Regions from separate parts of the Marinobacter sp. BSs20148 genome, predicted to be linked through region 2. Evidence: predicted binding sites of a transcription regulator. Region 2 holds the regulator's gene; the other holds the start of a gene.

Region 1 (6,148 bases), 140 kb from region 2:
ATTTCTCGCTTGGTATAAAAGTGCGCGATCACCGAACTGACCACTACCACAGTCACGATGGTGTAGAACATTGACACCATGGGATAGTCCCAAAGCACAATCAGCACATAGTTAATGATCGCAGGTATCACCAGTTGCCTTGCAATGCCGAGGTACATCGGGAACATGGGCTTACGCATTGCCTGCAGCACCGCCACACTTTGGAATAAAACCACATACGCATAGAACGCTAAAGCATCGATCCTGAGATAGGTTACGCCGGTGTTCTTAATAGCATCAGTGTCGGTAAAAAAGCCCATCATAAGCGGAGATAAAAAGTACATAATAGGTATTGAAAACAGTGCCATAGCGAGGCCGATTACCAAACTTTTTTGATAGGTCTCGGCCACTCGCGCGCCGTTGCCGGCACCTAGGTTCTGACCGGCAATAGCCATAACCGCACTGTTTAAACCCAGTGCAGGCAATAGCAGAAGTTGTTCGAGTCTTAATCCCACTGTGTAACCAGCCACGTGATGACTGCCAAACTGCCCTATAAGAGCCACGGTAATAAAGCCACCCAGAACAATGGTGAGTGTATTGAAGCTAGCGGGTAGAACTTGTTTGAGCAAAGCTTGCCAACGTGACCAGTCGAACGCTGGCCTTATGCGTATGTCGAGCCGTTTGGCAAGCACTCGTAACAAGTAAAATGCAGTCGCTATTTTAATAATAACGGTCGCTAATGCTATACCCGTCACGCCAAGCCCAAGGCCGAACGTGAAAAGTGGGTTTAATGCAAAGTTCGCAAAAAAGCCAATGGCCAGTGCGTTGCGGTTGGACTTAGTATCACCCAGAGCCATTAAAGCCCCAGCGGCGCCAAAAGAGAGCATGAAGCCGATAGAACCTACCAAGGTTACCCACAAATACTCCATGGCTAATGGTTCAATATGCGGCTCTGCTCCCAGTAATACGACCAAGGATCGCGCGGTGAAAGCGCCGAGCAAAAAGGACAAAACACTGAATCCAATTGCCATTCCAGTGACGTTGTCGATCCAATACTTGACCTGACTGGTGCCACCTTTTACCGCACCTCGTCCAACCTCTGGCGCAATCATGGCCGACGCACCCGCCTGTATCCCAAGACCAATGGAGAGTAACAAGAAGAACACGCTGCCGGCTATTGACAATCCCGCAAGCGCATCATCGCCAAGGTAGCCTGCAAACCAAATGTCTGTGAGGTTGTACAAAGTGTTGAACACCATTCCCATTGACGCCGGGATGGATAGCCTTATCATGTGGGCTAAAACTGAACCACTCGTCAGGGAGGGTGAAGGCTGAGTGCCTTTCAAGGCGAACTTTGAATAATAAATGTGACCGAAGCTGATAAACTTTGCAGCGCTTTTTTAACTGTGTTCTTCACTTTCATATCGGGCCTGTCGCTATTGGGAGTGCTAAATACCTCGGTCTTCATTTCTGGAATAGTACAGCAAAACCTGATTTTCTTGCCACCGTGCCTATGGGCACTGACCCGAGGCTGACCCACGGCGTGATCGGTACCCTGTAGGGCCACGTTTCCGACAAGTTAAAAAATTTATTCGTAAAAACAAATGTCTGGCGAGTGGACAGGACGATCAATTCCTCGAATTCCTCAACTTATTTTCGCTCCAGCCGTTACTATGGTTCATATACGACGCATGGCAATAACCTGTCATCTTACCTAAGCAGGAATCCGAGAATGCCTTTCTCAAACATGTTTTCTAACTGGTCGATTGGCGGCAAGTTAGCCGCGGGTATTACCCTTCTGATTCTGCTGTCGGTGGTCATTGGGGCCATTGGGCTTTTCACCCTGCACAACTACGGCGAGCGTTCGCTCGTTGTGGCGGATGTGGGCAGTGCCGAGTCGGCTCTGTTGGAGGCCCGTACCGCTGAAAAAAATTACCTGTTGCGAAAAAAAGACCAATATCTCGAGCAGGTCACCACGCTGACCAACGCGGCGTCCCTGCAAATGGAAGATCTTAAAACCCGCCTTGTCGCACAGGCAGATATTGATAGGCTCAACGCGATGCAAGCGGGTATTCAGCAATATCAGCAAAATCTGAGTGCCCTTGCCAATACCATTAATCAACGCAGTGAGGCGATTCAGACATTAGAGAAGAGTTCACGCTTGGTTGAAAGTCGTCTTAGCACCGAAAAATTATTGTTTGAGGCGGAAAACATGGTTAAGCAAATGCGCCGACAAGAGCGCAGATTCTTGGTGGAAAACAACGCCGACGCGGCCGACCGATTCATTAAGATGGGTTCGATGGCACTTGAATTGGTCAGGAACAGCTACGCCGCCGTGAACATCAAAGAAGAAGTAGAACGGCTATTCCAAGATTACATCGAGGCATTCGACGTCGCTCTTGCCTCCACTCTGACCGCCCAGGAACTAGAGAACAGCATGGTCAAGGGTGCGGGTGCAACCATCAGCGATGCCGTCATCCTGCAAGAGTTGCAGCTTGAGCTCATGGTCTCCGAACGGCAGCAAGCAGTCACGTTGATCGTCGTCGCAATGTTCAGCGTGCTGGTGCTTGGCGCATTTTCGGGTTGGCTGCTCACCCGCAGTATTACCCGACCAATCCGTGAAGCCGTCAGCCTGGCGACCCGGGTTGCTTCTGGTGATCTGAGTGCTGATATTCGCAGTGATCGTGGTGATGAATTCGGGCAATTGTTGTCAGCGCTGGGCGCCATGGTGGTTAACTTGCGGGATTTGGTGCGCAGTATCAACACCAATTCTGGCTTGATCAGCACTTCCGCCAACCAGCTCTCGTTGGTGACCGAACGTACCAGCTCGGGCATTGCCCAGCAGCGTGACCAGACCGACCAAGTTGCCACCGCCATGAATGAAATGGTGGCTACGGCAAACGATGTCGCCACCAATGCCGGCGCTGCCTTCACTGCGGCCAATCTGGCTAATCAGAAAGCGGCAGCGGGTGAGGCGGCGGTTAATGAAACTCTGAGCCATGTGACAGAGTTGAACGACAAAGTGCTGGAAGTCACCCAGCGTCTGCAAGGCCTTCAGGCCGATACCCAAAACATTGTGTCGGTACTTGATGTGATCAAATCGGTCGCCGATCAAACCAACTTGCTGGCACTAAACGCAGCTATTGAGGCAGCCCGGGCCGGTGAACAGGGCCGTGGTTTTGCGGTGGTGGCAGATGAAGTTCGATCACTGGCAAAACGTACCCAAACCTCGGCCACCGAAATTGAAGGTTTGGTCAACAGTTTGGTGAACAGTGCGGAGAGATCGGTTGTGACCATGAGGCAAGGCTCTGAACTTGCGCAACGGACTTTGGAGAAAGCTCAATCTACCGGTGAGCAAATTATGGAAATTACTCGGGCTGTGGAGGACATCAGCCGATTGAACAGCCAGATTGCTACCGCTGCCGAACAACAAACCGCCGTTGCTGAGGACATCAACCAGAACGTTACGCTGATTCGGGATGTCAGTGAACAATCCGCCAACGACTCAACGGAAGTTGCTGCTGCAAGCCACGAGCTGGCGCGATTTGGTGAGGGCCTGCAAACCCAGGTTGAACGATTCAGGATGGGGTAATGAATGAGAAGGCACAATTAATTGTGGGACTAGAGCTTCACAGCTGGTCCTACCAGTTATTCACCGTTGATTCTTGACACCCATGTTGCTGACGCCTTAACTCAAGTTTCGGAGACTGGTTAAAAACCACACAGCGGAAGCACTTACAATGATAAAAAAACCATTAGTGATCCTTACGACCTTGCTTATCGCCACACAGATTCAGGCGCAGGGAACAACAGACGAGACGCTGAAGACACTGGGGCAATTCAAGGTCACTGGTGACTCCCAGTTCACCACAATTGACCAAAACAGCAGCAGCGCAGATGCTATCCGCAACTTGTTGAAGAATGTTTCAGTACCCAAAGGCTTTGAAATCACCCTTTATGCTCTGGTGCCTGACGCCCGTCATATGGCGGTGGGTCCTCAGGGGGTGGCGACGTTTGTGGGTACGCGCAAAACAGAAGTATGGGTGGTCACTGATCGGGACAAAGATCGGGTGGCAGACGAGGTGAAAAATTTTGCGCCATCCGTTTCGAAGAAAGTACCTAACGGGCCCTGCTTCTCTCCTCAAGGTGTCTTGTACATTGCGGAGCAAAACCGCGTTCTGGCCTACCCCGCAGCAGAGTTTTTCTATGAAGGCACGGATGTCGTTGCTGCAGAGCTGATTGCCGGTGGCCAGTTGATTCCGGAGGAATACGTTAGCTACAACCATACCGCGCGCGTTTGTGATGTGGGGCCGGACGGAAAGGTCTATATCTCTCTAGGGCAGCCCCACAATGTGCCGCCCCAAAATCTGTGGGATGACTATCAGACCCATGGCATCGGCGGCATTATTCGCTTAAACCAGGATGGCACAGGCCGGGAGGTTTACACTCTGGGTGTCCGTAACTCTGTAGGTCAGGACTTCAACCCTGCAACCGGCGATCTCTGGTTTACCGACAATCAGGTAGACGGTATGGGAGATGATATACCACCGGGCGAAATCAATCGGCAGACCCAGCAGGGCCAGAATTTCGGCTTTCCCTACTACGGTGGTGGCGATGTTCGCACGGCTGAATACAAGGGCGATGAGCTACCAACCGATGTGGTTTACCCGGTTAGCCAGACCATTGCGCACGCAGCAGATCTTGGGATGATGTTCTACACCGGCAATATGTTCCCGAAAGAGTATCAGGGTGGTATTTTCTCGGCCCAGCATGGGTCCTGGAACCGCACCGAAGCGGTCGGTGCACGAGTGATGTTCACCCCGGTAGACGCTGAGGGCAACATGACCGGTGAGACCCGTCCCTTCGCCGAAGGCTGGCTCACGACTAATGGTGAGTATCTGGGGCGCCCGGTGGATGTTGCACAGCTGAAAGATGGCTCTTTGCTGGTGTCAGATGACCTGGCAGGCGCTATCTATCGGATTGCCTACACCGGCGAGTAGCAGCGGCTGGTTAAGTTAGCCCGGTTCGTATCGATGCCAGGGGCGGTAATGCCCCTGGCCTACTCCCAGGACTGATATTTTATGCGTTATTCGGCACCGCTGTTCACTCTCGGTCTGACTGTCATTATGGTTCTCGCCACTCCCGCCAGCCATGCGGGTGACCCCGCTAAAGGCAAGGTTTTGGCAAAACAATGTCAGACCTGCCACGGCATCGATGGTATTGCCAAAATTCCCATTGCACCCAATATTGCCGGCGAAAGTCAGATCTACCTTGAACTCCAGCTCAAGCGCTATCGCGACGGTCAGCGGGAGCATGAAATGATGACTGTGGTTGCCAGGGATCTTACGGACACCGAAATCGAGGATCTGGCCACCTGGTATGCATCCATTCAGGTAACGGCGACACTACCGGAATAGAGCGCTGCAACGGGGCTTTGATATTCAAAGCCCGGTCACGCAACCATCATTCATTTTCATGGACAGGCACAATCAATTCAAATAGGGACAGATTTCAAATCTGTCCCTTATCGTTAGACTCCGGCTCAAGAATTTTGCGTGCTGCTGCGGATTTATAGAAAGCTGACAGCCGCCGCCGCACCAGGGCCTCAATATACCCCTCTTCCTGAAGCACGCCCATCACCGGAATGGCCCAGGCATCCACTTCTGCCATGATGACTTCACGGGTAACGCCCAGATCGTCAAGCAGATCGGTCAGTGGTTGGTCACCGTATTTTATAAACAAGTGCGCAACCACGGCTCGGGCGCAGCCGTCAAAATAGTCAGTTTTCCGGAACTGCAGCCAGAACTCATAGCCCAGCGCCACAAACTCCTTTAGCTGAACAGCGCCCAGTCCTCCTTGGAGCTCGGCAAGTGTTTTATCTTCCACGTTTTTCCAGGCAGCCATAACCGTTTTGCGCACTTCATCGTCTGATATCGCGCCCTGCAAAAACTTTTCGCTACGGCTGATAAGCCCGGGCAGGCTCTCTGCAAGCCACGCTTTCAAACGGCGCTCAAATGTTTCATCAAGCCCTGGCACAGCTTTGTTCGCCATGCGCTTGCCAAATTTCATCATCGAACCAATACCGGGCACCGACTTGGTAATCAGGTTGTCTTCATACAGATAATTAACCACACCGTGGTACACCATGTTTGAAATCAGTTCCTGATAA
Region 2 (6,148 bases):
GGCGGGGATGCGGCGGGTAAAGTGATTGAGTCTTTCGGTGCGGTGTTGATTGGCGGTAACTACGCTGTTGGCCTGGTGGTATTTGCCATCCTGATGATCATCAACTTTTTGGTGGTCACTAAAGGTGCTGGTCGAGTGTCGGAGGTGAGCGCCCGATTTACCCTGGATGCTATGCCCGGCAAGCAAATGGCCATCGACGCCGACTTGAACGCCGGTTTGATTAATCAGGAAGACGCCAAATTTCGCCGTAGGGAAGTTGCCGAAGAAGCCGATTTCTACGGCTCCATGGACGGTGCTTCGAAATTTGTAAAAGGCGACGCGGTTGCGGGCCTGCTAATTCTGGCGATCAACATCATTGGCGGGATTGCTATTGGTATGGCCCAGCACGGGCTGGATTTTAGCTTAGCGGTGGAGCGCTACGCGCTGTTGACCATTGGTGACGGCCTTGTGGCCCAAATCCCGTCGCTGTTGTTGTCTACGGCGGCGGCGATTATGGTCACTCGAACCACCTCCAGCCAAGATATGGGCAGCCAGATTCTGCAGCAAATGTTCGATGTGCCCAAAGCTCTTGCTATTGCTGCCGGTATTCTGATTTTGCTAGGCCTGATTCCTGGTATGCCCCACGTAGCCTTTCTGGGCTTGGGTTCGCTGGCGGCGGCAGCGGCCTGGCTTACCTGGAAGAAAAATCAACAAATAGTTGAAGAAGGTGACAAATTCCCGGTACGTGGCGGTGCAGGAACGGCTGGTCGTACCAGCGGTGGTGAACTGGTCAGTGGCGACAGTGGTAGCCAGGCTTTACCGGCACCGGCAGAGAATCGCGAGCTGGGCTGGGACGACGTTGCCACCGTGGACATTGTAGGCCTGGAAGTCGGCTACCGTCTTATTCCGTTGGTGGATAAAAGCCAGGGCGGGCAGTTGCTTAGCCGTATTAAAGGCGTGCGTAAAAAGTTGTCCCAGGATTTGGGCTTTTTGATGCCCTCGGTGCATATCCGCGACAACCTGGACTTAATGCCCAACGTTTATCGCATCACCCTGATGGGCGTCACCATTGCCGAAGCGGATATTCACCCGGAGCGTGAGCTGGCCATCGACCCCGGCCAGGTGTTTGGCAAAGTGGAGGGTATAGAAGGCAAAGATCCGGCTTTTGGCCTTGATGCCATCTGGATAGAGCCAGAGAAAAAAGACCAGGCCCAAAGCCTGGGCTACACCGTGGTAGACGCCAGCACCGTAGTGGCTACTCACCTGAATCAGATTCTGCAGACCCACGCCTATGAGTTGCTGGGCCATGAAGAAGTGCAGAAGTGGCTGGACCAGTTGGAAAAGGTATCGCCGAAACTGGCGGAAGAGCTGGTGCCTTCAGCGGTGAACATCAGCGTGTTGCTGCGAGTGCTGCAGAATTTGCTAAAAGAAGAAGTGCCTATTCGTGATATGCGCTCTATCGCCGAATCCATAGTGAATATGCACCCGCGCAGTCAGGACCCGAAAGTCTTGACCACGGCAACCCGTCAAGCCCTGCGGCGGATGATTGTGCAAAGCATCGTTGGTAACGAATCCGAAATACCGGTGATTACCCTGGATCCAGATCTGGAACAGTTATTGCTTAAGTCTGTACAGCAGAGTCAACAATCCGGCGCGCAGGACGATATCGGGCTAGTGCTAGAGCCGAACATGGTGGAAAAACTCCAGCGCTCACTGCAGGACAGCGTGCAGCGCCAGGAAGTGCTCGGTAAACCAGCGATTCTGCTGGTGTCTGGCCCGCTGCGGCCGGTGCTGGCAAAGTTCGCCAGTTACGGCATAGAACGCCTGCACGTTCTGTCTTATCAGGAAGTGCCGGATAACAAACAGATTACCATCGTAGCGTCGGTAGGCCAGTAACGGCGCAGACGACACTCGGATAACGTCAGCCGCGTTCCCGGCAAAGGATGAGAAAGCATGAAAGTAAAACGTTTTTTTGCACCTACAATGGCCGCAGCCCTGAAGCAGGTCAGCGAACACATGGGGCCGGATGCGATGATACTTTCCAACCGCCGGGTAGATGGCGGCGTTGAAATTGTGACGGCCCTCGATTACGACGAAAACATGGCGCGCCAACGCCTGGGTGACAAAGCGGTGACAGCCACCAGCGGCACTCATCTGGCAGAGCTGCAGGCAGACCAGCAGCGCCACCTGGAAGACGAGCTTGGCCGCTCCCGTGAGCGCATCCGCGGTGTGCGCGATCAGCGCGCCGACAGCCAGGCCGGTTACGGTTCCATTGCTGAAACTGTCAATGGCTTTGCTAACATGACCAGTGCAGATCCGTTTGCAGAGGGCGGCATAACTTTGCCGGCCGGCGCTGACGAGCGTAGCCAAAATGCGGCAGCGCAAAGCGGTCAGCCTGCGGGTTATGCCGGGGAGCTTGCGGCCATGCGTTCTGAAATGAGCAGTCTGCGCGAGCTGATGAGCGGTCAGACCGCGCCTGCCGCGTTAAAAGACACCAGTGCTGACGCCAATGTTACGGCGCTTCAGCAGCGCCTGGCAGAACGTTTGGGTGAGTTCGGCCTTAGCCGCGAGCTGTCTGACAATCTCGCCCGCCGTCACCAAGCCGTGCGCCTGGAGGATGGCTGGAAGCAGTCTCTCAAAATGCTGGTTAACGGTGTGCGTACCCCACGCCAGGAATGGCTGGATGAAGGCGGCATATTTGCTCTTGTTGGACCTACTGGAGCGGGTAAAACCACCACCATCGGCAAACTGGCGGCACGTTACGTGCTGCGCCACGGAGCCGACTCCCTGGCGTTGATTACCACTGATCGTTATCGGGTTGCGGCGCACGAGCAATTGTTTGTGTTTGGCCGTATTCTTAACGTGCCGGTTCGGGTGGTTGATGAAAGCCACCCGCTGGATGAAATTCTGGATGAGTTGTCTGATCGTCGCCTGGTGTTGATTGATACCGCCGGGCTGACCAGCACCGATCGGGGCTATCAGGAACAATTGGCCGAGCTAGTCCGCAGTCATCACAAAATCCGTACACATTTGGTGGTGTCTGCCACCAGCCAGCCGCGGATTATGAAATCCGTATGGCATTGCTATAAGATGGCAAACCTTGCCGGTTGTGTGATTACCAAGATCGACGAGGCTCTGACTCTGGGCGAAGCGCTGGGATTTGTTATGGAAACCAGTCTGCCGGTGGCTTGGTACACCGACGGCCAGAAAATACCCCAAGACTTGCACCCGGCGAAAGCGCTTGCGCTGGTGCAACTCGGTGTAGAACGTCTGAAGGGTTTGCGGCAGGAGCAGGCAGTTGCCAGCGGGTCTTAAAAATGCCGGTTGTAAAAGCATCACAGCAAGCGGGCAGTGAAGAACAGTGGGGCAGCGGCTACATCCGTTCCCGGTTAAACATGGCAAGAGGCCATCATCAGTATGAGTAAAGCACATCCGGTTCAGGTAATTGCGGTCACTGGCGGTAAAGGTGGCGTTGGCAAAAGTAATGTGTCGGTCAACCTGAGTATTGCTCTGGCGCAAAAGGGCCGTCGGGTGGTGCTGTTAGACGCCGACCTGGGGCTTGCCAACATCGATGTGCTGTTAGGCTTGAAAACCAAGCGCAATCTGCAAGACGTACTCAATGGCGACTGCGACTTGCGTGATGTGCTGGTAGACGGCCCCGGCGGCATCAAGATTGTGCCGGCCTCATCAGGTACCCAGCGCATGACCCAGCTCAGTGCTATGGAGCACGCCGGGCTGATTCACGCCTTCAGCGACATCGCCGACCAGATCGACATACTGATTGTGGATACGGCCGCAGGCATCTCCGAATCGGTGGTCAGCTTTTTGCGGGCATCCCAGGAACTGCTGCTGGTGGTGTGCGACGAGCCTACTTCGATTACCGATGCCTACGCCTTAATCAAGTTGATGAATCGCGATTACCACACCAACCGCTTCCGGATTCTGGCCAATCAGGTGAACACCGAACAAGAAGGCCGGCTTTTGTATGAAAAACTGACCCGGGTTACAGAACGTTTTCTGGATGTAGCGTTACAATATGTAGGTATAGTGCCTTTTGACGAGGCCGTTAAAAAAGCGGTGCGGCGTCAGCAAGCGGTGTTGGAAGCTTACCCGCAAGCAAAAGCCTCGCTGGCCATAAGGGCTCTCGCTGAAAAAGTGGACAGTTGGCCGCTGCCATCATCACCGCGGGGCCATCTCGAATTCTTTATAGAGCGGCTCGTCGAAGTTTAAAACACATCCCGTACAAAAAGCGGATTTATGACACTGGTGAAAGATCTCGGAGTCTATCAACGGTCGGGTGCTTCAGACGCTTGCTGGCTGATTGAAGAGCACGCGCCTCTGGTCAAGAAAATTGCCCTTCATCTGCTGGCACGATTGCCCTCCAGTGTTCAGCTGGAAGATCTGATGCAGGCTGGCATGATTGGTTTGCTTGAGGCGTCGCAGCGCTACGCCACGGGTAAAGGTGCGACCTTTGAAACTTACGCCGGTATTCGAATCCGTGGGGCCATGGTAGACGAAATCCGCAAAGGCGACTGGGTTCCGCGTTCGGTGCACCGAAACTCCCGTCGCATTTCCAACGCTATCAAAGCTGTAGAGGGCCGCGAAGGCCGCGAAGCCCACGATGTCGAAGTGGCTGCTGAGCTGGATATGACGCTGTCGGAATACCACAGTTGCCTGGCCGACTCCAACAGCGGTCGGCTTTTCAGTCTGGATGAGCTCAATGATTCCGGCGAACTGCCGATAGAACAATCAGAGACGGATGATAATCCGCTGCACGGGGTGTCAGAGTCCGCCTTCCGTAACAGTTTGGCGGCGGCCATTGAAACCCTGCCAGAACGTGAAAAACTGGTGCTGAGCCTCTATTATCAGGAAGAGTTGAACCTGAGGGAAATCGGTGCTGTGCTGGACGTCAGCGAAAGCCGGGTCAGCCAGATTCACAGCCAGGCTGCCTTGCGCTTACGCAGCCGGTTAGCCGACTGGAAAACAGACCATACATAATTCTAGCGCCTGCAGCCCGCGAGTTGCGGGCAGTGATGCAACGAGATTCGAATAGATTTCAACGATTGGAGGTCCTCATTGGACAAAAATATGAAGATCCTTATTGTGGACGATTTTTCCACGATGCGGCGCATTATCAAAAACCTGCTGCGTGACTTGGGCTTCACCAACACCGACGAAGCCGACGATGGCAATACGGCATTGCCGATGCTGAAAACCGGCAAGTACGACTTTCTGGTGACCGACTGGAATATGCCCGGCATGTCCGGTTTTGACCTGCTCAAGAATGTTCGCGCCGACGATCAGCTGAAAACCCTGCCGATCCTGATGGTGACGGCCGAAGCCAAGCGCGACCAGATTGTCGCTGCGGCGCAGGCCGGTGTGAACGGCTACATTATAAAGCCGTTCACTGCCGCCGTTCTCAAAGAAAAAATCGAAAAAATCTTTGAGCGAATTCAGTAACCGGGGAGTGGATACAAGCCATGAGCAAGTCAACAGGCGAGCGCCATGCCCTGGAACCAGAGCTGACGGAAAAATTAAAGCAACAGTCCGAACGGTTGGTTGAGAGCGTGCGCGCGGGCGATTATGCGCGCGCTATGGCACTGATCAGCGAGCTTGCAGAAGTGCGAGATCAGGGCCTGTACCACGAAGTAGGGCGGCTAACCCGCAGCCTGCACGAAGCCATGCGTAATTTTCAGATTGATCCGCGCAGCCCCGAACAGAAAGAAGCACTGTCAAAAATGACCGACGCTTCCGATCGCCTGGAATACGTGGTGCAAATGACGGGTCAGGCGGCGAATCGCACCATGGATCTGGTGGAAGAAAGCATGCCGGTCGCCCGCCATTTGCAAGAGGAAGCCCAGGATCTGCTCCAGCAGTGGCAGCGTCTGCGGCGGCGGGATATGGCTCCGACCGAATTCCGCGAGTTACACGCTCGCATGGACCAGTTTTTGGGGGCGTTGAGCACCGACGCCGGCAAGCTTTACGGTAACTTCTCAGAAATTTTATTGGCGCAGGATTATCAAGACCTGACAGGTCAAGTAATTCAAAATGTAATCACCCTAGTGCGTGAAGTGGAAGACAACCTGGTGAGCCTGGTGGTGATGGCCGGCCACGTAGACCAGTTGACCGGTACCGTGCACCAGATGGAGGATAATCAGCCTTCGGCTGA

What was found. Region 2 encodes FliA, which starts transcription of late flagellar genes. Its sites were predicted from a motif close to CTAAAGTTTNNNNNNNNNNNGCCGNTAA; they were not measured.
Region 1: MRBBS_RS04290 (methyl-accepting chemotaxis protein) is a predicted target of FliA. The motif match lies at 1,624-1,651, and genes of this name have one in related genera.

What each region holds. Positions count from the first base shown of each region.
Region 1 covers NC_018268.1:944,002-950,149, forward strand. Annotated here, with positions in the region: gene MRBBS_RS04285 (MATE family efflux transporter) at 1-1,271, opposite strand, end outside; gene MRBBS_RS04290 (methyl-accepting chemotaxis protein) at 1,712-3,571, shown strand; gene MRBBS_RS04295 (PQQ-dependent sugar dehydrogenase) at 3,720-4,979, shown strand; gene MRBBS_RS04300 (c-type cytochrome) at 5,061-5,396, shown strand; gene MRBBS_RS04305 (hypothetical protein) at 5,491-6,148, opposite strand, start outside.
Region 2 covers NC_018268.1:1,085,574-1,091,721, forward strand. Annotated here, with positions in the region: gene flhA (flagellar biosynthesis protein FlhA) at 1-1,875, shown strand, start outside; gene flhF (flagellar biosynthesis protein FlhF) at 1,933-3,294, shown strand; gene MRBBS_RS04850 (MinD/ParA family protein) at 3,397-4,209, shown strand; gene MRBBS_RS04855 (RNA polymerase sigma factor FliA) at 4,237-4,977, shown strand; gene cheY (chemotaxis response regulator CheY) at 5,056-5,439, shown strand; gene MRBBS_RS04865 (protein phosphatase CheZ) at 5,460-6,148, shown strand, end outside.